Regions from separate parts of the Kitasatospora sp. NPDC056327 genome, predicted to be linked through region 3. Evidence: riboswitches for the same ligand, from Rfam matches in the RefSeq annotation. Region 3 holds a riboswitch; each other region holds the start of a gene.
The links. Region 3 has a riboswitch for thiamine pyrophosphate ahead of thiC (phosphomethylpyrimidine synthase ThiC). Riboswitches for the same ligand answer to the same signal wherever they lie in the genome.

Region 1 (10,153 bases), on a different contig from region 3:
GTGGTGAGGCGTTCCTGCTGCAGGGCGGCGACTGCGCCGAGGCCTTCGACGGCGTCTCGGCGGAGCACATCCGCAACAAGCTCAAGACCCTGCTGCAGATGGCGGCCGTGCTGACCTACGCGGCCTCCGTGCCGGTGGTCAAGGTCGGCCGCATCGCCGGCCAGTACTCCAAGCCGCGCTCCAAGTCGACCGAGACCCGTGACGGCGTGACCCTGCCGGTCTACCGCGGCGACTCGGTGAACGGCTTCGACTTCACCCCCGAGTCCCGGATCCCGGACCCGGAGCGCCTGAAGCGGATGTACAACGCGTCCGCCGCGACGCTCAACCTGGTGCGCGCCTTCACCACCGGTGGTTACGCGGACCTGCGCCAGGTGCACGCCTGGAACCAGGACTTCGTGCGCAACTCGCCGGCCGGCCAGCGCTACGAGCAGCTGGCCCGGGAGATCGACAACGCGCTGGCGTTCATGAACGCCTGCGGCGTGGCGCCGGAGGAGTTCCGGACGGTCGAGTTCTTCTCCTCGCACGAGGCGCTGATCCTCGACTACGAGACCGCGCTGACCCGCGTGGACTCGCGCACCGGTGAGCTGTACGACGTCTCCGGCCACATGGTGTGGATCGGCGAGCGCACCCGTCAGCTGGACCACGCGCACATCGAGTTCGCCTCGAAGGTCCGCAACCCGATCGGTGTGAAGCTCGGCCCGACCACCACGGTCGACGAGGCGCTGACCCTGATCGAGAAGCTGGACCCGGAGCGGGAGCCCGGCCGGCTCACCTTCATCACCCGGATGGGCGCGGGCAAGGTCCGCGACCACCTGCCCACCCTGGTGGAGAAGGTCACCGCCTCCGGCGCGCAGCCGGTCTGGATCTGCGACCCGATGCACGGCAACACCTTCGAGGCGTCCAGCGGTCACAAGACCCGCCGCTTCGACGACGTGCTCGACGAGGTCAAGGGCTTCTTCGAGGTGCACCGCGCGCTCGGCACCCACCCGGGCGGCATCCACGTGGAGCTGACCGGCGACGACGTCACCGAGTGCGTCGGCGGCGGCGACGAGGTGCTGGTCGACGACCTGCACCAGCGTTACGAGACGGCCTGCGACCCGCGGCTCAACCGCAGCCAGTCGCTGGACCTGGCGTTCCTGGTCGCCGAGATGTACCGCGGCGGCAACTGAGCGACGACGGGCGGTGCCCGGCGCCGCCCGTGAGCGCTCCGCATGTGAGCCAAGCCTCTCCGGCCTGGGGGTTTCCCCGGCCGGAGAGGCTTTTGCGTACCCGGTTCGCCGGGTAAGGTGAGGCTTAGTGAACTAAGGCTTGCCTTAGTCAAGATCCACTCCGCTTCACCGCTTCACCCCGGGAGAGACCGCGATGTACGTGTGCATGTGCCATGCGGTCACCGAGGACCAGGTGAAGCGGGCGATCGACGACGGCGCCAACACGCCGCGCCAGATAGCCAGTGGCTGCAAGGCCGGGACGGACTGCGGTTCCTGCGTCCGGCGGATCCAGGCCCTGCTCGGCGAGCACGGCGCCCGGCCCTGCCCGACCGCCCGGCTGGCGGCCCGGCTGGGCCTGGCCGACCCGGGTGCGGACGCCGGTCCCGCGGCCGTACCGGCGCCGGTACCACTGCGGGTGGCCTGAGCGGCCGCCTCCGGCCTCAGGACTCCGGCTGCTCGATCAGCTGGGCGAGGTAGAGGGCCTCGCCGAGCTTCTCCAGCAGTTCGAGCTGGGTGTCGAGGTAGTCGATGTGGTGCTCCTCGTCCTCAAGGATCGATTCGAAGATGTTGGCCGAGGTGACGTCGTTCTTGGCCCGCATCACCACGATCCCGCGCTTGAGCCGGTCGATCGCCTCGACCTCGACCTGCCGGTCGGCCTCGAACATCTCCTTGACCGTCTGGCCGATCCGGACGTGGAAGAGCCGCTGGTAGTTCGGCAGTCCGTCGAGGAAGAGGATCCGGTCGGTGAGCACCTCGGCGTGCTTCATCTCGTCGAAGGACTCGTGCCGGGTGTACTTGGCGAGCTTCGTCCAGCCGAAGTTCTCCTGCATCTTGGCGTGCAGGAAGTACTGGTTGATTGCGGTCAGCTCGGCGGTGAGCTGTTCGTTGAGGAACTCGATGACCTCTGCGTCGCCCTTCATGGCGGTGCCTTCCTGCTGTGTGTGCGGGATCACGGCCGTACCCTCCGGCTGCAGGCATCCTGGCACCGTGTCGGGAAGAAATTCCAGTAAGTGCACACTCACTAGGACATGTGTCGGAATATCCGATTTGCCCAGCGCACGGGATCGCCGCCGCCCCGGCACTGGCCCGTACGAGCGGGCGCGCGGGGTGCAGAAGGGGCGCACGGCGGGCGTCGCCCGCCGTCTGTCACCATGGATCCATGGGGCAGTCCGAACAAGAACCGCCAGAGCCGTCTGACCCGGGACTCCCGCCGGGCCAGCGCCTCCAGCGCGGCTGGCCCGCCCTGCACTACGGGCCGGTGCCCCGCTTCAAGCCGCTGACCTGGGACCTCCAGGTGTTCGGCGCGACCGCCTCGGCCGAGAAGCACAGCTGGGACTTCGAGGGCTTCAACGCGCTGCCCCGCACCACCGTCCGGGCCGACCTGCACTGCGTGACCCGCTTCTCGGTGCTCGACGGCGAGTGGACCGGGGTGTCCACCGCCCTCCTGCTCGACCGGGTGCCGCCGGACCGGAGCGTCACCCATGTCATGGTCTGGGCGGAGTACGGCTACAGCGCCAACCTGCGGCTGGAGGACTTCGCCGCGCCCGGCACCCTGCTCGCCACCCACCACGACGGCGAGGCGCTCACCGCCGAGCACGGCTTCCCGGTCCGGCTGGTCGTCCCCGGGCTGTACGCCTGGAAGGGGCCCAAGTGGGTCCGGGCGGTCGAGTACATGCGCGCCGACCGGCGCGGCTTCTGGGAGGAACGCGGCTACCACAACCGGGCCGACCCGTGGCGGGAGCAGCGCTACTCCTACCAGGAGGAACCGGGCGACGGCCCGCTTCGGTAGGGCGTGTCCTGCGGATCGCGCCGCCCCGCCCGGCCCCCGCCCGGCCCCGCTACAGGAACGGGAAGGTGACGGTCACCACCGTGCGCTGCGGGCGCCGCTCGCCGGCCGCCGGGGACTGGCCGGTCACCTTGCCGGTGCCGAACAGGTTCACCCCGCTGCTCTGCATCCCGAAGCCGGCCGCCTGGAGCGTCTTCTCCGCGGCGTCCCTGGACATCCCGGTGACGTCCGGGACCGCCACCATCCCCTTGCTGACCACCAGCGCGACCGGCGTGTTCTCCGGCACCTGCTGCCCGGCGGCCGGCGAGCTGCTGATCACCGAGCCCTCCGGGACGGTGTCGCTGTGCGCCTCGGTCACCGTGCCGGCCGCCAGCTGCGCCCCCGTCAGCGTGGTGCCGGCCTGTGCGGACGGGCGGCCGACGACGTCCGGCACCGCGATCCGCTTCGGCCCGCGCGAGACGGTGAGCGTGACGGTGTCGCTCTTGCGGGCGCGGGTGCCGACCCCCGGATCGGCCGCGATCACCTGGCCGGCCGGAACGGCCTCGCTGTACACCTCGGAGACCCGTCCGTGCATGCCGGCGGCGTCCAGGATCCGCTGGGCCTCGGCCCGGTCCTTGCCGAGCACGCCCGGGACCGTGCCGTACACCGCGCCGGAGATCGCGTACGTCGCGCCGCCGACCAGCAGGACCACGGCGGTGAGCACGGCCGTCCAGATCAGCGGCTTGCGTGGCAGCCGGCGGGCGGCGGAGCGGGCACGGCGGGCACGCGGGGAGCGCTCCGGCGGCGGTTCGTCGTACGGGCGGCGCTCGGTGAGCAGCTGCTCCATGACGTCCGGCGGCACGTCCAGCACGCTGGTGCGCTCGACCGGCGGGCCGGAGCGGAGGACCGGGGTGAGCACCGAGGTGGCCTCGCCGGCCGGGTGGCCGGGGCCGGGCCGGGTGGCGGCGGGCGGCTCGGCGTCCAGCTGGGCCGGGGTGAGACCGCGGCGGACCCGCTGCAGTGCGGCGAGCAGTTCGACGGCGTCGTGCGGGCGGCCCGCGCGGTCCCGGGCGCAGGCGCCCGCCACTATGGCGTCCAGCGCGGGCGCCACGCCGGGGACGGCCGCGGACGGCGGCGGGACGTCCTCGTGCAGGTGGCGGTACATCACCTGGACGGGGTTCTCGCCGGTGTGCGGGCGGGAGCCGGTGAGCATCTCGTACAGCAGGATGCCGGCGGCGTAGACGTCCACCCGCTGGTCGGTCTCGGCGCCCGGGTGGATCTGCTCGGGCGCCAGGTAGGAGACGGTGCCGAGCACGGTGTCGCCGGTGGCGGCCGTCACGGCGCCGTCGGCCGCGTTCAGCACCCGGACCAGGCCGAAGTCGGCGACCTTGACCAGGCCGTCGTCGGTGATCAGCACGTTCTCGGGCTTGACGTCGCGGTGCACCAGGCCGGCCCGGTGGGCGGAGCCGAGGGCGGCGAGCACCGGCTCCAGGATGTCCAGGGCGGCCCGGATGGAGAGCGCGCCGCGGTCGCGCAGCAGGTCGCGCAGGGTGCCGCCGGGCACGTACTCCATGGCGAGGAAGACGTGCGCGCCGTCGGCGCCCTGGTCGAAGACGTTGACGACGTTGGGGTGGGCGAGCCGGGCGACCGCCTTGGCCTCGCGGATGAAGCGGGTGGTGAACACGGTGTCGCCGGCCAGCGAGGGGTGCATCACCTTGAGGGCGACGATCCGGTCGAGCCGGGTGTCGGTGCCCCGGTAGACGGTGGACATGCCGCCCGCGGCGATCCGCCGCTCGACCCGGTACCGGCCGTCGAGCAGGGTACCGATCAGGGGGTCGCGCAGTGCCATGTCCACCCGGCGAGTCTAGTGCGGGGGTACGGCACGGCCCCGGGAGGCACCGCTCCCGGGGCCGCTCCGTTCCCGGTTCGTGACACCGGGCCGGCGATCCGGCCGGGCTCAGAAGGCGGGGTGCTCCCGGGTGTCGAGCTCGGCGCGGCCGGCCATCGCGGACGAGGCCTCGGCGTGGAAGCGGCGCGGGATCCGGCCCGCCCGGTGGGCCAGCCGGCCGGCCTCGGCCGCGTGCCGCATGGCCTCGGCCATCAGTACCGGGTCCTGGGCCCGGGTGACCGCGGAGGCCAGCATCACCGCGGCGCAGCCCAGCTCCATCGCCAGCGCGACGTCCGAGGCGGTGCCGGCGCCGGCGTCCAGGACCACCGGGACTCCGGCGCCCTCCACGATCAGCTGGAAGTTGTGCGGGTTGCGGATGCCCAGCCCGGAGCCGATCGGCGAGCCCAGCGGCATGATCGCCGCGCAGCCGACGTCCTCCAGCTTGCGGGCCAGCACCGGGTCGTCGTTGGTGTAGGGCAGCACCGTGAAGCCGTCGTCGACCAGGGTCTCGGCGGCGTCCAGCAGCTCGATCGGGTCCGGCAGGAGGGTCCGCTCGTCGGCGATCACCTCCAGCTTCACCCAGTCGGTGCCGAGCGCCTCGCGGGCCAGCCGGGCGGTGAGCACGGCCTCCCCGGCGGTGAAGCAGCCGGCCGTGTTGGGCAGTACCCGGATGCCGTTGCGGGTCAGGACGTCGAGCACCGAACCCTGGGTGGCGGCGTTGACCCGGCGCATCGCCACGGTGGTCAGCTCGGTGCCGGAGACCCGGAGCGCCTGCTCCAGGACCTCCAGGCTGGGGGCGCCGCCGGTGCCCATGATCAGCCGGGAGGAGAAGGCCGTCCCGGCGATGGTGAGGACGTCCTTGTCGTCGGGGTGGGTGCCGGTCATCGGTCAGCCCCCCTGGACGGCGGTGAGGATCTCGATCCGGTCGCCCGCGGCCAGCGGGGTGCGCGGCCACTCGGTGCGGGGCACCACGGCCTCGTTCAGGGCGGCGGCGACGCCGGAGTGCGCCTGGCTGAGGGTGGCGACCACCTCGGCGAGGGTGGTCGAGGCGGGCACCTCGCGGGGCTCGCCGTTGACGCTCAGGGGGATGTCGCTGGTGCGGGGGCTCATGCCGGGACCTTCGTGAATCGGGTGGGGGAGAACGGGCGGGCGAGTTCCGGCAGGGTGCCGGTGACCAGGTACTCGGCCAGCAGGTCGCCGGTGACGGGCGTCAGCAGGACGCCGTTGCGGTAGTGGCCGGTGGCGGCGACCAGACCGGGCAGCGCGGTCGGGCCGAGCAGCGGCGCGTTGTCCGGCGAACCGGGGCGCAGGCCGGCGCCGGTCTCCACCAGCGGCAGCTCGGTGATGCCGGGGACCAGCTCGTGCGCGTCGCGCAGCAGCTCGTAGACGCCGCCGGCGGTGACCGTGGTGTCGTGGCCCTGCTCCTCGGTGGTCGCGCCGATCACCACCTCGCCGTTCTCGCGCGGCACCAGGTAGAGGTGGGCGCCGCGCACGACGGCGCGCACGTTGCGGGAGAGGAACGGCCGGTACGCCTCGGGCACCCGCAGCCGCAGGACCTGGCCCTTGACCGGGCGGATCGCGGGCAGCACGCCCGGGGGCAGGCCGGGCAGCAGGTGGCTGCGCGAGCCGGCCGCCAGCACGACCCGGTCGGCGGTGACCCCGGTGCCGTCGGCGAGCCGGGCGCCGGTCGCGCGGTCGTCCCCGGTCAGCAGGGCGGCGGCCGCGGTGCGCAGCAGCACCACGCCGGCCCGCTCGCAGGCGCGGACCAGGGCGGTGGCCAGCCGGCGGCCGTCCACCTGGTGGTCGTCGGTGACGTGCAGGCCGCCGCGCACGCCCGGGGCGAGCATCGGCTCCAGCCGGCGGGCCTCGCGGCCGGTCAGCCACTGGGAGTCGAGGCCGAGCCGGCGGTGGAAGGCGTGGAGTTCGCGCAGTTCCTCGCGGTCGTCGGAGTCGAGGGCGACGGCGAGGGTGCCGCACTGCCGGTAGCCGGTGTCCTGGCCGCCGCTCGCGCCGGTGAGCTCGGCGGCGAAGGCCGCGTACCGCTCGTTGGAGGCCATCCCGAGGCGGAGCAGGGGCTCCTCGCCGTACTGGAGTTCGGTGACCGGGGCGAGCATGCCCGCCGCCACCCGGGCCGCGCCGCCGCCGGGGTCCGGGTCGGCCAGGGTGACCCGCAGTCCCCGCTGGGCCGTCCGCCAGGCGACGACGAGTCCGATGATCCCACCGCCGACGACCAGCACATCGGCGTGGTCGCCCGGTGCCAAGCGTGTCAAGGTCGCTCTCTCCCTTCGCCGGTATGACCCGGATCAGGTTCGGACGGTCGCAGGCCGTGACAGCCCGCCTCTCAGCCCGGTACGCCGGGCTCCCGTGATGGTGCCCCCACCTTAACTCCGGGTGCCGCGGCCCCTGAAGGTGCCCGTGGCCCACTCCCGCCGGTCCCCGGGTCCCCGGACCTGCGACCCCGGACCTGCGACCCCGGACCTGCGACCCCGGGCCTACGACCCCGGACCGGGGAGCTCGGACCCGGGACCCGGGACCCGGGCTCAGTACAGTGACGGGCGTGGCTGAGCTGAGCGGGACGGGACGAACGGATCGGGTGGTCGTGGTCGGGGCCGGGCTGGCCGGGGCGCAGTGCGCCGCGGTGCTGCGGCGCGACGGCTGGCAGGGGCGGATCACGCTGGTCGGCGCGGAGCCGTACCCGCCGTACGACCGGCCGCCGCTCTCCAAGGACGTGCTGCTCGGCAGGACCGACAGCACCGCCCTCGACCTCGACCTCGGGGGGCTCGGAGTCGAACTGCTCACCGGCCGCCGCGCCACCGGCCTCACCCCCGGCGGCCCGGGCGGCGCGGGCACCCTGCACACCGACGCCGGGGACGAGCCCTACGACGCCCTGGTGATCGCCACCGGCGCCGAACCGCGGGCCCTGCCCGGCGCCGAGCGCGCCCACCTGCTGCACACCCTGGACGACGCGCTCGCCCTGCGCGCCCTGCTCCGCCCCGGCCTGCGGCTGGTCCTGGTCGGCGCGGGCTGGATCGGCGCCGAGGTGGCCACCGCCGCCCGGGCGGCCGGCTGCGAGGTGACCGTCGTGGAGGCCGGTCCGGCGCCCGTGCCCGGCGCGCTGCCCACCGAGGTCGGCCGGGCGATGGCCGCCTGGTACGCCGCCGCCGGGGTCGACCTGCGCTGCGGCACCGGCGTCGCCGCCGTCGAGGCGGGCGCGGTGCTGCTCGCGGACGGCTCGCACCTGCCCGCCGACGAGGTCGTGGTCGGCATCGGGGCCCGCCCGGCGACCGGCTGGCTGGCCGGCACCGGGGTCGCCCTGGACGCGGCCGGCGCCGTCCTGGTGGACGAGCGGCTGCGCACCACGGTGCCCGGCGTCCTCGCGGCCGGCGACTGCGTCGGCTACCCCTCGGCGCGCTCCGGCGTGCGGCTCACCGTCCAGCACTGGGACCACGCGCTGCAGTCCGGCGGGGCGGCCGCGGCCACCCTGCTCGGCACGGACGCCCCGCCGTACGACCCGGTGCAGTACTTCTGGTCCGAGCAGTTCGGACGCATGGTGCAGTACGCCGGACGGCACACGGGGGAGGACGGGCTGCTGTGGCGCGGTTCGCCGGACGGCGCCGGCTGGACGGTGCTCTGGCTGCGCGACGGCGCCCTGCGCGCACTGCTCGCGGTGGACCGGCCGCGCGACCTCACCCAGGGGCGGCGGCTGATCGAGCGCGGCGCCGTCCTGGACCCGGTCCGCGCCGCCGACCCGGAGGTCCCGCTGAAGTCGGCGCTCGCGGCCGGCTGACGGGCGCCGCCGGAGGCCGCCGCGGCGTTCCCGGGGCCCCCGGTGCCCCGGCGGGCCCCGGACGCGGTGCCGGGGGTGTGCGCGGTGGGGCGCCGAGGTGGCAGTCTGGTGCCGTGAGTGAGAACGAAGCCAAGATTGAAGCCCTGGTCCCCGCGTGGCTGTACCTCCCCGACATCTCCGAGAAGTGGGGCCTGGTCGTCACCGAGGTCCGCGACATGGTCAAGAAGGGTGACCTGATCGCCGTCCGCCGCGGCCCCAACAGGTCGCTGCAGGTCCCGGCCGCGTTCATCGACGAGACCGGCCCGGTCAAGCACCTGGTCGGCACCCTGACGGTGCTGCGCGACAGCGGGTTCGACGACGACGAGATCCTGGAGTGGATGTTCACCGAGGACCCGTCGCTGCCCGGCACGCCGGTCCAGGCGCTCCGGGAGAACCGGGCCACCGAGGTCAAGCGCCGCGCCCAGGCGATGGCGCTGTGACCGACCTCCGGGGCCGGCTCGCCGACGCCCGGCTGTACCTGTGCACCGACGCCCGGCGCGAGCAGGGCGACCTCGCGGAGTTCCTGGACGCCGTGCTGGCCGGCGGCGTGGACGTCGTCCAGCTCCGCGACAAGGGCCTGGAGGCCCGGCAGGAGCTGGCGGCGCTGGAGGTCTTCGCCGACGCGTGCCGCCGGCACGGCAGGCTGCTCGCCGTCAACGACCGGGCCGACGTCGCGCACGCGGCCGGACCGGACGTGCTGCACCTCGGCCAGGACGACCTGCCGGTGCCGGCGGCCCGCGCGATCATCGGCGAGGACGTGCTGATCGGGCGCTCCTGCCACGCCGAGCGGGAGGTGGACGCGGCGGCCGTCGAGCCCGGCGTCGACTACTTCTGCACCGGGCCGGTCTGGCCGACCCCGACCAAGCCGGGCCGTCACGCGCCGGGCCTCGGCCTGGTCGAGTACGCGGCGAAGCTGGGCACCGGGCGGCCGTGGTTCGCCATCGGCGGCATCGACCTCGGCAATCTGGACGAGGTGCTGGCGGCCGGCGCCCGCAGGGTCGTGGTCGTCCGGGCCATCACCGGCGCGCAGGACCCGGGGGCCGCGGCCGCCGGGTTCGCCCGGCGGCTGCGCGCGCTCTGACGCCCGGCGCCCCGCGGCGCCGGGGCCGCGCCGCCCGGGGACGGGCCCGGTGCCCGGGCGGCTCAGTACTTGCGGGCGGTGGCGGCCCCGGCCAGCGCCAGCAGCGTCGAGCGGGCCCCGTCGTCCGCCAGCGGGGCCTCCTCCAGCGCGCCCAGCGCCTGCCGCAGCAGCTGCTCGATCCGCTGCTCCACCCGCTCCGGGGCGCCGGAGCGGGCCACCAGGTCGCGCAGCGCGCAGACGTCCCCGGTGGTCAGGTCCGGCGCGCCCAGCCGCTCGTCCAGGTGCCGGGCGTCGGCGGCCGACAGGCCCCGCATGGCGTGCGCGACCAGCAGCGTCCGCTTGCCCTCGCGCAGGTCGTCGCCGGCCGGCTTGCCGGTGACCGCCG
Region 2 (10,153 bases), on a different contig from region 3:
GCCACCTCGCCGGTCGCGGTCTCCGCGTCCTCCAGCCAGAACTCGAAGCCGGTGTGCACGGCCGGCTCGAAGGCGGCGGTGGTGTCCAGCAGGTCCTGCAGGCGGCGGCCGCCCGGCACGGTGCGGCGGGCCGGCACCGGGGAGCCCGGCTCGGCGGCCAGCGCCAGCTCCAGGGCGTCCGCGAGGTCGCGGCTCAGGTCGCCGGAGGCGGACTGGGTCTGCAGGCCCAGCAGGATCGAGCCGTCCTGGCGGCGCAGCGCGGGCCAGGCCAGCGGCAGCACGGTGGCGAGGGTCACCGAAGGCACCTCGCCGGTGGCGCCCTCGGCCACCCCGGCGGCCAGCGTCAGCGGCACGGTGGCGGCGGGCACCAGCTCGCGCAGCGCGACCCAGTCCGCCTCGCCCGCCAGGCCCTCGAACGGACGGTGCACCAGCTCCTGGACCGCGTGCGAGGCCTCCCGGCCGTGGCAGGCCTTGTAGCGGCGGCCGGAGCCGCAGGGGCAGTTCTCACGGGCCCCGACCACGGGGATCTCGCCCGTGACGGCGGGGGTGGACTGGCTGCGCTGCGGCGCCTTCTTGGCGGCCTTCTTGCCCATGGTGCGGCTCTCCCGGGAACGGTGGTGTTGTGCTCCCGGCAGCCTACTGACGTTCCCCGGGCGCGTGGGCGTGCGCCGGGGCGCGGGCGCCGCACCGCCCGCCGCCGGGCCGCCGCCGCGGTGCCCGGCGGGCCGGGACCGCTTCGCGCCGTTCCGTCGGGCCGCTCCCTGCCGCTCCGTACCCTCTCGACCGCGCTGCTCCGCGCCGTGTCGTACCGCTCCGTACCGCCGGGACCGTTCGGGGCCGTCAGGCGCCGTGGTGCCCGCCGGCCGGCCGCCGGGCGTGCCGGGCCCGGGCCGGCAGTGCCGCCCAGACCGTCACCTCGCCCGGGGCGTCGCGCACGCCCCAGTCGCTCGCCAGCTGGTCCACGATGCTCAGGCCGCGGCCGCCGTGCGAGGTGAGCGAGGGGCTGGACGGCGACGGCCGGGTCTGCGCCCCGCCGTCGGTCACCTCCAGGGTGAGCACGCCGTCGGCGTGCATCTGCCAGCGGACCAGGACGCCACCGGTGTCCTCGCCGTCGTCGCCCGGTGCGGCGGCCGGTCCGGACAGTCCGGCCGCCCGGGTCGGTCCGCCGACCAGCAGCGGCTCGACGGCCCCGGTCCGGGCGCCCCGGCCGAGCGCGGGCAGTGGCCCGAGCGGCCGGGCATAGCGACACGCGTTGCTCAAAAGTTCGGAAAGGATCAGAACAGCATCATCAATGACCGGTTCCGGTATCTCGCGGTCTCCCAGATCTCGACGCAGTCGGCGCCGCGCGACCCCGACACTCGCTGGGCCGTGCGGCACTGCCATGGTCGATGAAGTCGGCACTTCACGCGCCACCATCAACGCCACCCCCGGACCTCCTTCAGCGTATGCCGAGGGATGGATGCCCCTTGGCAATACGTCGGAAACGACCGCGTGACGATCCCGCGCGGACATTTCAGGCCCGTCCACCGACGGTGCGCGACAGGTGATTCGGTGCTCACCCTCCGTCGTGAAACTGTATGAATTGCGCCAGAAATCGTCGGCGAAAGGTTTGAGTCCCTACCAAGACCATCAACGGGAAACGGTGGTTGAACGGTTCACCACAGGCACACCACGGGTCACCCGGGACTCAGCGGCCCAACTGGGCCAGCACCTCGGCCGGGCGGTTGGTGATGATCGCGGACACCCCGAGCTCCAAGCACAGCTCGACGTCGGCCGGCTCGTCCACCGTCCACACGTGCACCTGGTGGCCCAGCCCGCGCAGCCTGGTCACCAGCCCCGGCCGGGCCCGCACCAGGTCGATGCCCGGCCCGGCGATCCGCGCCCCGCCGGGCAGCGGCGCGCCCGGGCGCAGCCGTCCGCGCAGCGCCAGACCACGCTCGAACAGGAACACCCGGGGGTACTGCGGCGCGGCCGCCGCCACCCGGGCCAGCGCGATCGACGAGAAGCTCATGATCCGGGCGCCGACGCCGTGGCCCGCCGCCGTCCCGGTGCCGCCGGCACCCGCCGGGCCCGCGGCGCCGATCCCGAACCGGTCCAGCGTCCGCAGCAGCTCGGACTCCACCCGGCCGCGGAACCGCACCGGGTGCTTGGTCTCGATCGCGAGGTCCACCGGGCGCCCGGAGTCCACGACCAGCTCCAGCAGGCTCTCCAGCCGCAGCACTCCGCGCAGCTCCGGGTCCTCGCTCGGCCGGCCGGTCTTCCAGGCGCCGAAGTCGTGCGCCTCCAGCTCGGCCAGTGTCATCGCGGACACCGTGCCCCGGCCGTCGGAGACCCGGCCGATCCGTCGGTCGTGCACGCAGACCAGCTGCCCGTCGGCGGTCACCCGCACGTCGCACTCCAGGGCGTCCGCCCCCTCGGTGAGCGCCCGGCGGTAGGCGGCGAGGGTGTGCTCGGGCAGGGCGTGCGAGGAACCGCGGTGGGCGATCACCTGGACGGGCGGCGCGGTGCGGGCCGTCGCGGGCGAGACATCTGGGCTGGTCACACCCCCCACGATAGGCGGCGCAGATGACACGGAGGCGAAGACGGTCCCAACCCGGGGGGCCGTCTTCGCCTCCGTGCCCGGCGTCCGCCGGGGCTCCGTCCACCGCCCGCCCGATGCCCGGCGGGCGCCTGCGCGGCGTCAGCGCGCCGCGTTCTCCCGGCCCCGGGTGAACGGGGTGAGCGCCCAGGTGGCCAGCGCCGGAACCAGGAAGCCGAACAGCGAGGCCGAGGTCCACTCCTGCGGGGTGAAGTGCAGCGCCTCCTGCGCGGAGGTCCACAGGTCCGTCCACCAGCCGGCCACCGCGGTCGGCGCGATCAGCTGGTAGGCGGCGAAGCCCAGCGCCCACGGCAGCAGCATCAGCCACCGGGACGGCGCGTCGGCCGAGAGGTTCCAGCCGCGCCGCCCCGCGCCGAGGAAGTAGTCGACCGCGAGCACCGCGAACATCGGCACGAAGACCGAGCCGATCAGCCCGAGGAAGGCGTAGTAGGAGTCGGTGAACTCGGTGATCTGCAGTGCCAGCACGGTGATCAGCACGCCGGTGCCGCCGGTCAGCACCCGGCGGTCGACCTTCGGCAGCAGGTTGTGGACCGACATCGCGGTCGAGTACACGTTCGCGAAGGACTGGTCGGTCTCGCGCAGCACCAGCACCAGCAGGAACAGCCAGCCGGCCCACACGCCCAGGAAGGAGTCGAAGATCCGGCCCGGGTCCCCGTCCGCCTGCAGCAGCGCCAGCAGACCGAGCACGTAGCACCAGACCTGCGCCACCGTGTAGCCGGTGAAGCTGCCCCAGAACGCCGAGCCCGGGGTGCGCGAGTGCCGGGTGTAGTCGGCGGCGAGCGGCACGAAGGAGATCGACACCGCGATCATCGCGTCGGTCGCCTTCAGGAAGCCGTGCCAGTTGCCCGCCCCCGGGTCCGGCACGCCGTGCCGGCCGAGCTGGACGGTGAGGTACACCATCGCCACCGCCACCGCGATCGCGACGAAGCGGCGAAGCACCGCGATCGCGCCGAGCGGCCAGATGGTCAGCGCGGTGGTCACCGCGCCGGCCAGCACGACGAAGACCCAGCGGTAGCCCTCGGTGCCGACGACGGTCTGCGCGCCGAGCGCGATCGTCAGCAGCTCGTAGACGCCCCAACCGATGCACTGGACGATGTTGAGCACCGTCGGCACGTAGGACAGCCGGGTGCCGAACAGCCCGCGCAGGTTCGCCATGGCGGGCGCGCCGGTCCGGGCGCCGATCAGCGCGGCCACGCCGAGCATCGCGGTGCCGACCACGGTGCCGGCCACGATCGCGGTGACGGCGGCGGCCAGCGACAGCTCGCTGCCCTTGGCGCCGAGCACGGTCGCGGCGGTGGTGAAGCCGATCAGCGAGACGCCGAGGTTCATCCAGAGCGCGAAGTGGTCGCGGAAGCGGAGGGTGCGGGGCGGCTCGGTGTCGAGCACCAGCGGCGCCTCGACCCGGGCCGCGGGCTCCAGGACGGCGGTCGCCGTCCCGGCGGGGCCCCCGGGGGAACCGGGGACGGTGCCCGGCGCGTCCTGCGCGGGGGGGACGTTCCGGGACGCGGGCGCGCCCGAGGACGAGGATGGCGGAACAGGCGGCATGGCCGATATCTCCCTACGCCGGCATTACCCGGACAGGTTCCGGCGGTCTGCGCCCCCTCGACGGCCGTCCACGGGGTCCGTGGCGTACGGTCGACCGGCGCACTCTCAGCCTGGTGGGTCCAAGCTCCCGCGTGTCAGTTCGGAGCGACAGGCTAGCCGTCGCGGGGGAGAACTCCAAGGTCGGCCGGGTCGGCGGGCGGCCGTCCGGTGCCGCCGGGCCCGTCCGGCGGGCGGTCCGGCCGGCGGCTGACCTGCTGGCGACCGGCCGCCGACCGGCGGCTGTCTGGCCGGGCTAAGGATTCTTATGAGTTCTTCAGAAGGGTCCTTACGGCAATCGAATCGGGTGTGCGAAAAACTATGGTTGTTGGTCCTGTCAGCTATGGAGGTCGTCCGTGAGCACCGAGCGCGAGGTTGGGTCCACCGGGTCGCAGGGGGAGCAGCCCTCCGGCGGCCAGGGGGTGGTGGGTTCCGCTTCCGACGGTCCGGCGCAGCAGTCTGCGGCCGGTCCCGTCGCGGCCCCCTCCCCCGCACCGACGCCCGCAGCAGGCCAGTCGTCCCAGCCGGCCCCGGCCGCCGAGGGGGGTTCCGGCGGTTTCACGCCCACCCTGGCCTTCGGCAAGGTCGGCACCCCCGAGCCGGTGGCCCCGTCCGCCCCGCCGGCGCCCGTCGCCCCGGCCCCGGCCGCCGAGCACGGGTACCTGGACGCCCCGCCGCCGGTCCTGCCGCCGGCCCCGGCCGCGCCGGCCGTGCCCGCCGACCCGTACGGCGGCAACCCGTACGCCACCCCGGCCCCCGGCACGCCGGTGCCCCCGGCGCTCGCCGCGCACGACCCGTTCGCCGCGCCGGGCGGCGCGCCGCAGGGCGCGTACCCGACCGGCCAGCACCCGACCGGCCAGCACCACCCGTTCGGCGCCGGGCAGCCGCTCGGCGGCTGGGGCTCGCACGACATCACCCCGGGCGCGCCCGGCGGCCCCGGTGGCCCCGGGGGCCCGCTCGGCTACCCGGGCGAGTACCCCGGCGCGCCCGTCCCCGGCGGCCCGCGCAAGAAGCGCGGCGGCCTGATCGCCCTGGTCGCGGCCGTCGCCCTGGTGGCCGGCGTGGCCGGCGGCGCGGTCGGCGTGGCCGTCGCGGACCGCGACGGCACCACCCTCGGCTCCAGGGCCGACCGCAGCTCCACCACCGTCCAGGCCAACAACTCCCAGAAGAACGAGCCCGCCCCGGGCTCGGTGGCCGGCATCGCGCAGAAGGCGCTGCCCAGCGTCGTCACCATCAAGGCCCAGGGCAACGGCGAGTCCGGCACCGGTACCGGCTTCGTCTTCGACACCGAGGGTCACATCCTCACCAACAACCACGTGGTCGCGCCCGCCTCCAGCGGCGGCAAGCTGACCGTCAAGTTCGCCGACGGCAGCGCCTACGGCGCCTCCGTGCTCGGCCGCGCCGAGGGCTACGACGTCGCCGTCATCAAGCTCGACAGCCCGCCCAAGGGCAAGCTGACGCCGCTCCCGCTGGCCGACTCCGACAAGGTCAACGTCGGCGACTCCACCATCGCCATCGGCGCGCCGTACGGCCTGGAGTCCACCGTCACCACCGGCATCATCAGCGCCAAGGACCGCCCGGTCGCCTCCGGCGACGAGACCGGCGCGCAGTCCTCCTACATGAACGCGCTGCAGACCGACGCCTCGATCAACCCCGGCAACTCCGGCGGCCCGCTGCTCGACTCCGGCGGCGGGGTGATCGGCATCAACTCGGCGATCCAGTCCAACGCCTCCAGCAACGGCCGGGCCGGCTCCATCGGCCTCGGCTTCGCGATCCCGATCAACCAGGCCAAGTGGGTCGCCGACACCCTGATCAAGACCGGCAAGCCGGTCTACGCCAAGCTCGACGTGCTGCGCAACGACGACTACAAGGGCGACGGCGCGCAGATCCAGACCCGCGACATCCAGGGCCAGCCGGCCGTCACCCCCGGCGGCGCCGCCGACAAGGCCGGCCTCAAGCCCGGCGACGTCATCACCAAGCTCGGCGGCTCCCCGATCGAGAACGGCCCCGCCCTGGTCAGCAAGATCTGGACGCACAAGCCGGGCGAGACCGTCGACGTCGAGTACACCCGCAACGGCCAGACCTTCAACACCAAGGTCACCCTCAGCGAGCGCGTCGGCGACAACTGACCCCCGCCCACCCCCCGAAACCCGGTGCACCGAACCCCGCCGGACCCGTTAGGCTGACCTCCGCCTGGAGAGCTGCCCGAGCGGCCTAAGGGAACAGTCTTGAAAACTGTCGTGCGGTGACCCCGTACCGTGGGTTCGAATCCCACGCTCTCCGCCGGTAGGAGAAGAAACACCTGCTCAAGGCGGGTGCCGACCTGAGGTCGGCACCCGCCTTCGTGCTTTTCCGGGGCGGGGGTGGGGTGGATGGCGGGGGGGGAGCGGGGGTGGGGTTGTCCGTATTCACCTGAACGGGGGGTTTGGGGTGGATGCGTCCTCCGGTGGGGGGTCCGGGGTCGTCTTCCGGGCGTAAGGGGCGAACTGCCCTGGGCCCGGCAAGGAGAGACGCATGGCCTGGTACCCCGGCGCGGAGAAGATGGAGCTCCAGCCCGAGTCGGACGAGCAGCCGGCGATCACGCCGACGCAGGTGATCTTCCACAGTGTGGCGGCGCCGTGGACGCCGCGGCGGATGTACGAGTACTGGAGGGACTCCACCAACCTGGAGTCGCACTTCGGGATCGGGTACGACGGCTGCGTGGGGCAGTTCGTCGGCACCGAGACCCGGGCCGACGCCAACATGCGCGCCAACCGCCGGGCCGACGGCACGGGTGCGGTGAGCGTGGAGACGGCCAGCGACGACCAGAGCACCGACCCGTGGACGGACGCCCAGGTGGCGGCGCTCGTCACGCTCGGGGTGTGGCTGCACCAGCGGCACGGCATCCCGCTGCGGATCTGTCAGGAGTGGGACGCGCCCGGCTTCGGGGTGCACCGGATGTTCCCCGAGTGGTCGGACGGCGGCACGGCCTGCCCGGGGGACGTCCGGGCCCGGCAGTTCCGCGAGACCGTCCTGCCCGGCATCGCCGCGGTGGCCGGCGGCGGGCCGCTGCCCGCGCCGGCGCCCCCGCCCGCCCCGGTGCCCACGCCGCGCGGGGACTCCGGTCCCGCCCGGTACCGGGTGACCGTCAACGGGCTGGAGTACGGCTACGGCGCGCACGGACCCCAGGTCAGGGAGGTTGGCGAGGCGCTCGTCCGGCAGGGCTACGGGCGGCACTACCAGTCCGGTCCGGACGAGGACTGGCGGGACGCCGACACCCTCAACTACCAGGACTTCCAGCGCGGTCTGGGGTACTCGGGACCGGACGCCGACGGTGTGCCGGGGGAGGCGTCGCTGCGCCGGCTGCTGGGCCGGCTGCCCTCGGCGCGGCGGGTCTCGCTCGCCCACGTGGTCGCGGCCGCGCGCACCGACCCGGGGGCCGAGCAGGGGCACCAGACGTACGGGGGCGAGGTCCGGATCGTCGAGCAGGCCCTCGCGGACGAGGGGTACCTGGAGCAGCGCTGGGTGGACGGTTCGCTCGGCACCCGGACGGTGCAGGCGTACGCCGCGTTCCAGCGCAGCCTCGGCTACACGGGGTCGGACGCCAACGGCATCCCCGGCCAGCGCAGCCTCCGGGCACTGGGGGAGCGCAGGGGGTTCGACGTGACGGACTGAGCCGTCCCGCCGGGGCGCGGGCCGGGGCGGCGGGCGGGCGGAGGGGCCGGTGCTTGACCGTGACACCGTGTGAGGGTCTGCACTGGAGGAACCATGTTGAACATCGGAGACTTCGCCAAGCACGGCCGGGTGTCGGTCCGCATGCTGCGTCACTACGACGCCGTCGGACTGCTCCGGCCGGCCCGGGTCGACCCGGTCAGCGGCTACCGCTGCTACGAGGCGGCCCAACTGGCCCGGCTCAACCGGGTCATCGCCCTCAAGGACCTCGGCTTCACGCTCCAGCAGGTGCGGGCCGTCCTGGACGAGGAGGTGGACACGGCCGAGCTGCGCGGGATGCTGCGGCTGCGGCGGGCCGAGCTCGCCGCGGCCATGGCGGCCGACGCCGAGCGGCTGGCCCGGGTGGAGGCGAGGCTCCGGACGATCGAGAGCGAGGGGACCATGTCCGCGCAGGATGTCGTGGTGAAGCGGGTGCCGCCGGTGCGGGTGGCCGAGCTGACGGGGGTCGCGGCGAGCTACGAGCCGCAGGACGTCGGGCCGGTGGTCGGGCCGCTGTTCGACGAGCTCTGCGGTCGGCTGGCGGCGGCCGGGATCGCCCACGCCGGGCCGTCGGTCGCCCGTTACGAGGACACCGGGGAGGGCGACGGCTCGGTGCTGGTCCGGGTGGCCGTGCCGGTCCCCGCGGGGGTCGGTCCGTCCGGGGAGCACGGCTTCGGGCTGGTCGACCTCCCGGCCGTCGAGGAAGCGGCGACCGTGGTGCACCGGGGGCCGCTGGAGGACTCCCTCGGCTCCGTCCAGGCGCTGGCGCGCTTCATCGGGGACAACGGGTACCGCTCGGCCGGGTACGCCCGGGAGGTCTACCTGGAGTGCCCGGAGGACCCTGCCGACTGGGTGACGGAGCTGCAGGAACCGGTGGTGCGCGGCCAGTAGGACCGGCCGGACGCCCGGACGCCCGGCCGGAGCCGCTTGCCCTGAAGCCGGACGAGGGTGTCCTGACGCCCGCCCCGCCCACGAGGGCCGCCCAGCCCAGCCCAGCCCCGCCCCGGACCGGCGCGACGCCGCCCGGGCCCGGGGCGGGTACTTGCCGGGTGGGCGGTCGGCGGGCAGAGTGCGAGGGCCGGGCGCGCTCGGACGGCCGCGGGCGGCCCGGTCCGGCCGCCACCCGGCGGGACGACCGGCGATGACCCGCGGCACGAGCGGAGGCGGCGATGAGCGACCTGACGGACCGGCTGGCGGAGGGCCTCCCGCCCGGGGCCGTGGCGGTGGACCCGGACGTGACGGCCGCCTACCGCCACGACATGGCGGACTTCTGCCCGGCCGGCACCCCCGCCGTGGTCGTCTTCCCGGAGACGGTCGAGCAGGTGCAGCACGTCATGCGGACCGCGACCGGGCTGCGCGTCCCGGTGGTCCCGCAGGGCGCCCGGACCGGGCTGTCCGGCGCGGCCAACGCGATCGACGGCTGCATCGTGCTGTCGATGGTGAGGATGAACCGGATCCTGGAGCTCGACCCGGTGAACCGGATCGCGGTGGTCGAGCCGGGCGTGGTCAACGCCGAGCTCTCCCGGGCCGCCGCTGCCTCGGGACTGGCCTACCCGCCCGACCCGTCGAGCTGGGAGTCCTGCACGATCGGCGGCAACATCGGCACCGGCGCCGGCGGGCTCTGCTGCGTCAAGTACGGCGTGACCGGTGAGTACGTGCTCGGTCTCGACGTGGTGCTGGCCGACGGGAGGCTGCTGTCCACCGGCCGCCGGACGGCCAAGGGCGTCGCCGGCTACGACCTGACCCGGCTGCTGGTGGGCTCCGAGGGCACCCTGGGCGTGGTGGTCCGGGCGGTCCTGGCGCTGCGGCCGGCCCCCGCGCCGCAGCTGGCGCTGGCGGCGGAGTTCCCGAGCGCGGCCGCGGCGGGCGCGGCGGTCTGCGAGGTGATGCTGCGCGGTTTCACCCCGTCGCTGATGGAGCTGATGGACGCGGTGAGCGTGCGCGCGGTCAACGAGTTCGGGCGGATGGGGCTGCCGGAGTCCACCCAGGCGCTGCTGCTGGTCGCCTTCGACGGCCCGGACCGGGCGGCCGAGCTGGCCGCGGTGGGGGAACTGTGCCGGGCGGCGGGGGCGACCGAGGTGGTGCCGGCCGACGACCAGGCCGAGTCGGAGCTGCTGCTGGAGGCGCGCCGGCTGGCGCTGCCCGCCCTGGACCGGCTGGGCACCACGATGATCGACGACGTGGCGGTGCCGCGCTCACGGCTGGCCGAGATGCTGGACGGTGTCGCGGCGATCGCCGAGCGGCACGGGCTGACCATCGGGGTGGTGAGCCACGCGGGCGACG
Region 3 (10,153 bases):
CCGGCGAAGCCCTCGCGGAACTGCTCGGCGCCGCTCGGGTCCCGGCGCATCGCCCGGCTGGGCGTCTCTCCGGTGACCACCAGGGCGCGGCGGGCGCGTCCGGCCAGGATCATCGCGCGGGCCAGGTCGATCCCGTTGAGGAAGCTGTTGCACGCGTTGCTGACGTCGAACGCGTGGGCGCGGGAGCCGAGTTCGGCCTGCACGAGGTGGGCGGTGGCGGGCTCGACGACGTCCCGGGTGGCGGAGGCGAACAGCAGCAGGTCGATGTCGGCCGGGTCCAGCCCGCGGGCGGCCAGGGCGCGCCGGGCGGCGCCGACGGCCAGGGTGGAGGCGTACTCGCCGTCGGCCGCGAAGTGCCGGGTGACGATGCCGGTGGCCTTCTCGAAGGTCCGCTCCGGCAGGCGCAGTCGGCCGCCGGCGGTGATCTCGTCCTGGAGCTGCTGGGAGGTCAGGCGGCGGGCGGGGAGCCGGGCTCCGACGGCGGTGATGCCGATCCGCGCGGTGGCTGCTGGATGCATGGTCCCATCGTCGGGCGGATCCGGGCGCGCCCGCCTGAGTACCCGTACTCAGGCGGGCGCGCCCGGGCTACCCAGAACGGTCAGTCCTCCTCGGCGTCCCGGTCGCGGAAGGCGACGGGCACCGCGTCGACCGGCACCGGGACGGAGACCGCGGCGGTCGCCGCCGGGGCCGGCCCACCGGTGCCGGCGGCACCCTCCGGGCCGACCGTGGACAGCAGCTGCCGGGCCAGCCCGAGCCCGGTGCCGCCCATCGCGAGCGCCTTGGCGAACAGCTCGCCCATCCCGTCGGCACCGTTGAGCAGCACCATGTGCTCGACGTTGCCGAAGGACTCCGCGGCGGCCTTGACGATCTGCGGCCACTGCTCCGCCAGCTCCTGGGCCACCACCGCGTCCTGGTTCTCCGCCAGGGCGGCGGCGCGCGCCTTGATGCCCTCGGCGCGGGCCAGCCCGATCGCCCGCGCCGACGTCGCCTCGGCCAGGCCGAGCGCCTCGGCCGCGGACGCCTCGGCCTGCCCGGTGGCCGTGGTCGCCTCCGCCTCGGCGAGGCCGCGCACCCTGGTCGCCTCGGCGTCCGCCTCGGCCGCGATCCGCACCCGGCTGGCCTCGGCCGCCGCCGCCAGCTCGGTCTCCCGGGCCTTCGCCTGCGCGGCGGAGATCCGCGCGTCCCGGGACGCCTCGGCGGTCGTGCGGGTGTCGTAGGCGCGGGCGTCCGCGGGCTTGCGCACCTCGATCTGGAGCTGCTGCTCGGTGCGCTGGGCCTCCAGCTCGGCGACCCTGGTCTCCTGGACGACGACCTGCTGCCGGGCGGCGGCGTCGGCCAGCGGACCGGCCTGCCGGGCGCGGGCGGTGGCGGTGTCCATCTCGGCCTGGTACGAGGACTGCTGGATCTCGCTGTCGCGGGTGGCCTCGGCCTTGCGGGCGGCGGCCTCCTGCTCGGCCTCGGTGGCCAGCCGGTCCGCCGCGGCCTGGGCGATCCGGGCGTCCCGCTGGACGGCGGCGGCGTGCGGGATGGCCAGGTTCTTGATGTAGCCGGTCGGGTCGATGATCTCCTGGATCTGCAGGGTGTCGATGATCAGCCCGAGCTTCTCCATCTCCAGCCCGGAGGCGGCCCGGGTCTCGCCGGTGAGCCGTTCGCGGTCGCGGATCATGTCCTCGACGGTGAGGCCGCCGACGATCGAGCGCAGGTGGCCGGCGAAGACGTTGTGGACGCGCTGGCTGATCAGCTTCTGCTGGTCCAGGAAGCGGCGGGCGGCGTTGGCGATCGAGACGTCGTCGTCGCCGACCTTGAAGATCACCACGCCCTTCACCCGGACCGGGATGCCCTGCGTGGTGACGCACTCGACGTTCAGTTCGGCCTCGTTGAGGTCCAGCGAGAGCCGCCGGACCCCCTGCAGGCCGGGGGTGACGAGGGTGCCCCGGCCGGTGACGATCCGGAACCCCAGCCCGTCGCCGACCCCCTCGGTGCGGTGGCGGGAACCGGAGATGATCAGTGCCTCGTTCGGCTCGGCCACCCGCCACATGAGCTTGAAGAGCGTGATTCCCAGGATCAGTGCCCCGACGACGGTCAGGGCGATGACAAGTGCCATGGTTCAACTCCCCCTTCAGGCGCAGGAGATGCGCCGTCTGGGATTGTCCGCCGGGGCACGGCCGCAGGAAAGGGAAAGGACATGACGGACCGTCACAAGGTCGTCACCGGACCGTCATCGGGGTGTCACGGACGGACCGGGCCGCAGGCCGGCGGCCCGTCCGCGACACCCTCGCGGCCGTCTCAGGGACCGATCGGAGCCACGTACACCGTCCTCGGCGGCTGGTACTCGATCACCACCACCGGCGTTCCCACCGTCAGCCGGTCGCCGGGGACCGCCAGGTACGCGAGGAAGGCCTCGGTCCCCTGACGCTCCGGCACGTGCACCATCACCTCGCCGACCAGTCCCGCGCCGACCGCCCCGGTCACCCGCCCCGTGCTCCCGACCACGCCGGCCCTCCCTCGCCTCGTCCGCTACCGTGGCCAGTCTGCCCGTACGGACGGCTCCGCGCCCGCCGTTCACCGTCCGGACCTCGACGTTCCCCCTCCCCGACCCCCTCTGGACCTCGGGCGATCGGCTCGCTACGGTGTTGGACGTCATGCGCGGGCAACACCGCCTGCGGACGCGGGAGCTCGGAGCACCGGGCTGAGAGGGCGCTGAACGGGACGTCGACGGACGGACCGGCGGCTGCGTCGACCGCAGGAACCTGACCGGGTAATGCCGGCGTAGGGAGTTTGAGGTCCGATGACCACCTTCGATGCACAGCCGCAGTCTGTCCGGCCGCAGTCCGCCGAGCGGCCTTCCCCCGCCGGCGGCGCCGTCACCAGCGCCGGCACCGGCTACCCCACCCCGGCCTGGCGCAAGGCCTACCGCGAGGGCTCCCGCCCCGACCTGCGCGTGCCGTACCGCGAGGTCGTGCTCACCAACGGCGGGCGCGTCCCGCTGTACGACACCTCCGGCCCGTACACCGACCCGGCCTACGAACCCGACGTGCGGCGCGGCCTGCCCGCGCTGCGCGACGCGTGGATCCGGCAGCGCGGCGACGTCGAGGAGTACGACGGCCGCGAGGCCCGCCCCGAGGACGACGGCATCAAGCACACCGCCCCGCGCGGCGGGGACCTGCGCAACCTCGACGCGGTCTTCCCCGGCCGCCCGCGCCGCCCGCTGCGCGGCCGGGACGGCGTCGCCGTCACCCAGCTCGCCCACGCCAAGCGCGGCACCGTGACGCCCGAGATGGAGTTCGTCGCCCTGCGCGAGGGCCTGTCACCCGAGTACGTCCGCGACGAGGTGGCCCGCGGCCGCGCGGTCATCCCGGTCAACGTGAACCACCCCGAGGTCGAGCCGGCGGTCATCGGCACCAACTTCCTGGTGAAGATCAACGCCAACATCGGCAACTCCGCGGTCACCTCCTCGATCGAGGAGGAGGTGGAGAAGATGACCTGGGCCACCCGCTGGGGCGCCGACACCGTCATGGACCTCTCCACCGGCCGCAACATCCACACCACCCGCGAGTGGATCCTGCGCAACTCCCCCGTGCCGATCGGCACCGTGCCGCTCTACCAGGCGCTGGAGAAGGTCGACGGCAAGGCCGAGGAGCTGAGCTGGGACGTCTACCGCGACACGGTCGTCGAGCAGTGCGAGCAGGGCGTCGACTACATGACGGTGCACGCCGGGGTGCTGCTGCGCTACGTGCCGCTGACCGCCCGCCGCAAGACCGGGATCGTCTCGCGCGGCGGCTCGATCATGGCCGCCTGGTGCCTGGCGCACCACCGGGAGAACTTCCTCCACACCAACTTCGAGGAGCTCTGCGACATCCTCGCGAGCTACGACGTCACCTTCTCCCTCGGTGACGGCCTGCGCCCCGGCTCGATCGCCGACGCCAACGACGAGGCCCAGTTCGCGGAGCTGCAGACCCTGGGCGAGCTGGGCCGGATCGCCCGCGCCAGGGACGTCCAGGTGATGATCGAGGGCCCGGGCCACGTCCCGATGCACAAGATCAAGGAGAACATGGATCTCCAGAAGGAGATCTGCGACGAGGCCCCGTTCTACACCCTCGGCCCGCTCACCACCGACGTCGCGCCCGGCTACGACCACATCACCTCGGGCATCGGCGCCGCGATGATCGCCTGGTGGGGCACCGCGATGCTCTGCTACGTCACCCCCAAGGAGCACCTGGGCCTGCCCAACCGGGACGACGTGAAGACCGGCGTCATCACCTACAAGATCGCCGCCCACGCCGCCGACCTGGCCAAGGGCCACCCCGGCGCGCAGGCCTGGGACGACGCCCTGTCCGACGCCCGCTTCGAGTTCCGCTGGGAGGACCAGTTCAACCTGGCCCTCGACCCGGAGACGGCCCGCGACTTCCACGACGAGACCCTCCCCGCCGAGCCCGCCAAGACCGCCCACTTCTGTTCGATGTGCGGCCCGAAGTTCTGCTCGATGAAGATCTCCCAGAAGATCCGCGACGAGCACGGCGACGGCTCCACCGCGGTCGCCTCCGGCGTCGACGCCGAGGCGATCGCCGGCATGGCCGAGAAGTCCGCCGAGTTCGCCGCCCGCGGCAACAAGGTCTACCTCCCCCTCGCCGACTGACGCATCCGCGTGCCGTGACGGGCACCGCTTCCGGGGACGGACCGTGTCCCGGGAGGGGTGCCCGTTTCCGGGGCCGGCCACGGCGTCTTCCGCCCGTCCACGAACCGGTTCGGGGTGCGGCCGGGGTGGCGGCGCGTCGCGAAGGCCCCCGGTCCCGGCGCGCCCGCCGGGGCCGGGGGCCTTCGTCGTCGCCCGCCGCGGGTCACCCCGCCGCCGGCTCCGCGCCGTCCCCGGCGTCCGCGGGGTACCAGCGGAGTTCCACGGTGTTGCCGTCCGGGTCCCGGACGTAGACGGAGGTGGCGGTGCCGCGGGCGCCGAAGCGGGCGACGGGGCCCTCCAGGACGGTGAAGGTGCCGGCGTCGATCACCTCCTGCCAGTCGAGCGGGTCGACCGTGAGGCAGATGTGGTCGACGTTGGACCCGCCGCGTGGTCGGTCGGTGAGGTCGATGATCGTTTCGGGGGTGATCCGGACGGACACGAACGGGGCCTCCCCGGCCCGCCACTCGTCGAGCCGGACGGGCTCCAGGCCGAGCAGCCCGCTGTAGAACTCCAGCGAACGCCCGATGTCGCGGACGTTGAGCACGAGGTGGTCGAAGGCCTTCACGCGGAGGGCGGTCATGGTGGGCTCCGGTCGGGAGGAGGCTGCGGGGTGTCGTCCCCACGATCCGCCGGGCGGCCGGTGCCCATCAAGGGGTGATCGGCGAACGGTCACCGAGCCGGGCCGAACGCCGGGCCGAACGCCGGGAGGGGCGGGCGGAGGACCGGCCGGACCGCGGAGGGTCCGGCCGCCGTGGCGCGCCCCGGCCCGCCGCCGGTTCAGACCGGCAGGCGGGAGACCAGCAGCCGACCCTCCATGGTCACGCCGCCGTCCATGGCGACGGCCAGGTCCTCCGCGTAGACGTACGGGCCCGGGACGTGCGGCGGCATGCCGTCGTCGGCGTGCACGGCGCCGGTGAGGTACGGGATCGGGCTGTGCCCGTGCACCACGCGCGTGCCGCCGTAGGTCTCCAGCAGTTCGCGGACGGCCAGCGGGCCGGCGTCGCCGCGGAAGGCGAAGCGCTTGGTGAACCGGCGGAAGCAGTCCCACCACTCGTCGACGCCCTCGTCCGCGAGCAGGTCGTGGACGGCGTCGTTGACCTCGGCGATGGACTCGCCGTACTCCAGGTACGCGGTGGTGTCGGAGTGCAGCAGCAGGTGGCCGTCCTCCAGGGCGATCGCCGGGAGCCGGGAGAGCCAGCTGATGTGGTGCCCCTCCAGGCGCTCCAGGTCGCTCTGCTGGCCGCCGTTGAGCCGCCAGGCGGCGAGGAAGGAGGCGGTGCCGGCGGTGGACTGGACCGGCTCGTCGCCGTACCGGGCGGCGCCCAGGAAGAGCAGTTCGTGGTTGCCCATCAGGGCACGGCAGTAGCCGCCGGCCGCGGCGGCCTCGGCGGCGAGCTGCATGACCAGGTCGATGACGCCGATGCCGTCCGGTCCGCGGTCGGTGAAGTCGCCGAGGAACCAGATCCGGGAGCGCCCGGCCGACCAGTGGCCGTCGGCGTCGATGATGCCCTGCTGACGGAGTTCGGCGCGGAGCTCGTCGAGGTAGCCGTGCACGTCGCCGACCACGTAGAGCGGGCCGGGCGGCTCGCCGGGGCCGGGGGCCGGGTACGGGTGGTAGGGCAGCCCGGGTTCGGCGAGCGGGGGGCCGAGCTCGATGGTCGGCGGGTCGTCGCTCTGGGCGCCGGGGTCCCGGGCGCCGGGGTGGCCGCCGTGCGCGGGGGAGGGGTGGTCGGGCAGGGTCGGCTCGTAACCGGGGTGCTCGGGCTGGCCGTTGGGGGCGTGCACGGTGTGGCCGTGCTCGGGGCCGGCGGCCGGCCAGTGCTGTTCGAGGTACCGGGCGCCGCCGTAGCCGCTGTAGGTCTCGGCCTCGTACCCGCCCCCGGCGTAGCCGGCGACGGGTTCCGGTTCGTAATAGGTGCCGTACGGCAGCACGTCGAGGTCCGGCTGGTGGCGTGGGCCTGAGTCCGGGTGTTCAGGCCCGGGGAAGCGGTCCTCGGGTGTCATTCGCCCATCATAGGAAGACCACTCTCCCGGCGTCGTCACCTGGTGGGTATCCAATCCTCCGGAGCGTCAGCCGGGCGGTCCGTCAGGTCCGTTTTGTCCCGACTCGGCAGGTCCGGACCACAGCCCGTGGGGTGCGGTCCCGGGGTCACACCTCGCCCGGCGGGCGGGGCGGGCTGACCGTGGTGCGCGGGCTCCGCCGCTGGGAGGAGGCGCGGACGATGAGTTCGGTGGGCATCAGGGTGCCGGGCGGCGGGCCGGTGCCGGCGGTGCGGAAGCGGGGCGGGAAGAGCCGGGCGATGTCGACGCCGGTGCCGGAGTCCACCCCCTCGATGGCGTCGATCAGCAGGTTCACCACGGTGGTGCCGATCCGGCGCGGCTTGAGCGACAGGGTGGTGATCGGCGGCTCGGTGGTGGCGTAGACGTCGCTCTCGCTGCAGCAGACCAGCAGCAGGTCGTCCGGCACCCGCAGGCCGTAGCGGCGGGCGGCGGCCAGCAGGTCGGTGCCGTTGGGGTCGAACAGGCCGTAGACGGCGTCCGGCCGGTCGGGGCGGGCGAGCAGCCGGTCGGCGGCGACGGCGCCGGCGGCCGGGTCGTGCGCGGGGTAGGTCTCGTAGACCGGCTCCTGCCCGACCTTGGCGCACCAGCCGAGGTAGGCCTCGGTGGAGAGCCGGGTGTAGGTGTCGGTGCTGGTGCCGGTGAGCAGGCCGATCCGGCGGGCGCCGGCCTCGGAGAGGTGGTCGAGGATGCCGAGCACGGCGGCCTCGTGGTCGTTGTCGACCCAGGCGGTGACCGGGCAGTTGCCCGGCTTGCCGTCGCTCACCACCGGGACGCCGGACCGGTACAGCTCGCTGACCAGCGGGTCCTGGTCGGGCGGGTCGATCACGACGGTGCCGTCCAGGGCGATGTTGCCCCAGACGTCGTGGCGGGAGGAGGCGGGCAGCACCACCAGCGCGTAGCCGCGGCCCAGGGCGGCGCTGGTGGCGGCCCGGGCCATCTCGGCGAAGTAGGCGAACTCGGTGAAGGTGAAGGGCTCTTCGCCGTAGGTGGTGACGGTCAGGCCGATCAGGCCGGACCGTCCGGTGCGCAGGGTCCGTGCGGCCGCCGAGGGGCGGTAACCGAGGCGCTCGGCGACTTCGCGCACCCGGCTTCTGGTCTCGTCGGGCAGGCGGCCCTTCCCGTTCAGCGCGTCGGAGACGGTGGTGATCGACACTCCGGCGGCTGCTGCCACATCCCGGATGCCGGCCCGCTCCAGACGCCTTGAGGTGGTGGGTCGCCGACCGCTCTGGTTGGCTGCTGCTGTCATGGCGGACCGATCGTATGGCTCCTGACAAGGGTCTGTGACCGGCGCATTCGGAGCCTGTGGAGATACGTTTCTCCACGAGTGAGCCCGTGTGCGCCCCTTCGATCCCCGTACGGAACCAGCCGCTTTACCTCTGACATGTGCCAAAGGGACCCGCAGAATGGCTGATCCGCACCTGTAACCCGACCGGGCATCTCACTCCTACGGGTGAGCACGGTCGGTATCGTTCAGGGCACCCGACCGGGGTGGAACCGCAAGGCGTTCCGACAGCCCGGGCACGGCGGTGACCCCGACCGTGGTGGGCGAACGCAGCGGAAAGACCGAAGGAGACCGACCGTGACCGCAGCACAGGGCCCCCGCCTCAGGCCGACCCTGGACGGCATCCCCACCTACAAGCCCGGCAAGCCCGCCGGCGCCGACGCTTACAAGCTGTCGTCGAACGAGAACCCCTACGAGCCGCTCCCCGGCGTCCTGGAGGCGGCGGTCGCGGCGGCCGGCAGGCTCAACCGCTACCCCGACATGGCCGTCACCGAGCTGACCGCCGTCCTGGCCGAACACTTCGGCGTCCCGGCCGAGCACATCGCCACCGGCACCGGCTCGGTCGGCGTCGCCCAGTCGCTGATCCTGTCGACCGCGGGCCCGGGCGACGAGGTGATCTTCGCCTGGCGCTCCTTCGAGGCCTACCCGATCATCACCCAGGTCGCCGGCGCGACCCCGGTCCCGGTGCCGCTCACCGCCGGCGGGGACCACGACCTGGACGCGATGCTCGCCGCGGTCACCGAGCGGACCCGGCTGATCTTCGTCTGCAACCCGAACAACCCCACCGGCAACGTGATCCACCGCGCCGAGCTGGAGCGCTTCCTGGACGCCGTCCCGGCCGACGTGCTGATCGTCGTCGACGAGGCGTACATCGAGTTCATCCGCGACCCCGAGGTGCCCAACGGCATCGACCTCTACCGGGACCGCCCGAACGTCTGCGTGCTGCGCACCTTCTCCAAGGCGTACGGCCTGGCCGGGCTGCGGGTCGGCTTCGCGATCGCCCACGAGCCGGTGGCGAACGCGCTGCGCAAGACCGCGGTGCCGTTCGGCGTCACCCAGCTCTCCCAGGACGCCGCGGTCGCCTCGCTGCGCGCCGAGGAGGCCCTGATGGTCCGGGTCGAGGCGCTGGTCGAGGAGCGGACCCGGGTGGTGGCCGGGCTGCGCGCCCAGGGCTGGGAGATCCCGGACTCGCAGGCCAACTTCGTCTGGCTGGAGCTGGGCGAGCGCTCGCAGGACTTCGCCGCGGCCTGCGCCGAGGCCGGCGTGATCGTCCGCCCCTTCCCGGAGGGCGTGCGGATCTCGATCGGCGAGGTCGAGGGCAACTCGATCTTCCTCAAGGTCGCCGAGGCGTTCCGCAAGGAGCTGTAGCCGTCGGTCCGCGGCGGAGCGGGACGGCCCGGTGGGGCCGGTCCGCTCCGCCGCGGCGTTTCCGGGGGCGTGCCGGGCCCTTTCCGGCGTTTCCGGGGCCCGGTGGATCAGGAGTGCCTGGGGATCCCTGGGAGACGGCTGGGAGATCGGTCAACGCTTCGCCCGGTGCCCGCCAAGCCGGTGCCCGGCGCCGGGCGGAGCGTGACCATATGCCCGGTTCGGGCGGTCAGCCGGCTCCCAGCCGGCGTCCAGGGCGGTGCAAGAGCGCCCCGGGAAGCTGTCCGCCATGAAGGTGTTCCCGCGACGGCGAGGTGCCGTCCTCGTCAACTCCGCGCTCGGCGTGGCCCTGCTGGGTGCCGCCGCCCTCGCGTACACCGTGCTGGACGACGGAACCGGTACGGCGGCCACCAGGACCCCCGTCCGGACGGCGACCGTCACCCGGGGCACGGTCCTGGCCACCGTGTCGGGAACCGGCACCCTGGCGTCCCCCAGCGACGCCGCCCAGGACTTCACCACCGGCGGGCGGCTGACCGAGGTCCGGGTCGCCGTCGGCGACACGGTGACCAGGGGGCAGGTGCTGGCCACCGTCGACACCACCGCGGCCCAGCAGCAGGTGGACGCCGCGCAGGCGGCGCTCAACACCGCCACCGTGAACCTGGCCAAGGCCCGGGCGGGGGTCACCACGACCACCGTCCAGCAGCTGCCCGCCAAGGCCGGTGGCTCCTCGGGCTCGTCGGGGTCGTCGGGGTCGAGCGGCCGCGGGGCGG

Region 1: linked by a shared signal. The riboswitch ahead of thiO (glycine oxidase ThiO) and the one ahead of thiC (phosphomethylpyrimidine synthase ThiC) in region 3 are both predicted to bind thiamine pyrophosphate.
Region 2: linked by a shared signal. The riboswitch ahead of ACFCX4_RS23715 (purine-cytosine permease family protein) and the one ahead of thiC (phosphomethylpyrimidine synthase ThiC) in region 3 are both predicted to bind thiamine pyrophosphate.

Annotation. Positions count from the first base shown of each region.
Region 1 is NZ_JBHJRC010000014.1:8,099-18,251, reverse strand. Features, by position in the region: gene ACFCX4_RS03890 (class II 3-deoxy-7-phosphoheptulonate synthase) at 1-1,169, shown strand, start outside; gene ACFCX4_RS03885 (bacterioferritin-associated ferredoxin) at 1,363-1,632, shown strand; gene bfr (bacterioferritin) at 1,649-2,128, opposite strand; gene ACFCX4_RS03875 (sulfite oxidase-like oxidoreductase) at 2,368-2,997, shown strand; gene pknB (Stk1 family PASTA domain-containing Ser/Thr kinase) at 3,047-4,822, opposite strand; gene ACFCX4_RS03865 (thiazole synthase) at 4,931-5,746, opposite strand; gene thiS (sulfur carrier protein ThiS) at 5,750-5,971, opposite strand; gene thiO (glycine oxidase ThiO) at 5,968-7,131, opposite strand; TPP riboswitch at 7,125-7,237, opposite strand; gene ACFCX4_RS03850 (NAD(P)/FAD-dependent oxidoreductase) at 7,419-8,648, shown strand; gene ACFCX4_RS03845 (Rv2175c family DNA-binding protein) at 8,762-9,127, shown strand; gene thiE (thiamine phosphate synthase) at 9,124-9,768, shown strand; gene ACFCX4_RS03835 (polyprenyl synthetase family protein) at 9,831-10,153, opposite strand, start outside.
Region 2 is NZ_JBHJRC010000178.1:1,377-11,529, reverse strand. Features, by position in the region: gene ACFCX4_RS23730 (DUF5926 family protein) at 1-593, opposite strand, end outside; gene ACFCX4_RS23725 (hypothetical protein) at 841-1,260, opposite strand; gene ACFCX4_RS23720 (glycerophosphodiester phosphodiesterase family protein) at 1,688-2,542, opposite strand; gene ACFCX4_RS23715 (purine-cytosine permease family protein) at 2,681-4,144, opposite strand; TPP riboswitch at 4,137-4,285, opposite strand; gene ACFCX4_RS23710 (S1C family serine protease) at 4,537-6,309, shown strand; tRNA gene ACFCX4_RS23705 (tRNA-Ser) at 6,376-6,463, shown strand; gene ACFCX4_RS23700 (peptidoglycan-binding protein) at 6,695-7,834, shown strand; gene ACFCX4_RS23695 (MerR family transcriptional regulator) at 7,928-8,761, shown strand; gene ACFCX4_RS23690 (FAD-binding oxidoreductase) at 9,040-10,153, shown strand, end outside.
Region 3 is NZ_JBHJRC010000031.1:18,883-29,035, reverse strand. Features, by position in the region: gene ACFCX4_RS07560 (3-oxoacyl-ACP synthase III family protein) at 1-518, opposite strand, end outside; gene ACFCX4_RS07555 (SPFH domain-containing protein) at 599-2,104, opposite strand; gene ACFCX4_RS07550 (hypothetical protein) at 2,287-2,493, opposite strand; TPP riboswitch at 2,659-2,793, shown strand; gene thiC (phosphomethylpyrimidine synthase ThiC) at 2,789-4,636, shown strand; gene ACFCX4_RS07540 (VOC family protein) at 4,839-5,255, opposite strand; gene ACFCX4_RS07535 (metallophosphoesterase) at 5,453-6,679, opposite strand; gene ACFCX4_RS07530 (LacI family DNA-binding transcriptional regulator) at 6,825-7,982, opposite strand; gene hisC (histidinol-phosphate transaminase) at 8,316-9,386, shown strand; gene ACFCX4_RS07520 (efflux RND transporter periplasmic adaptor subunit) at 9,673-10,153, shown strand, end outside.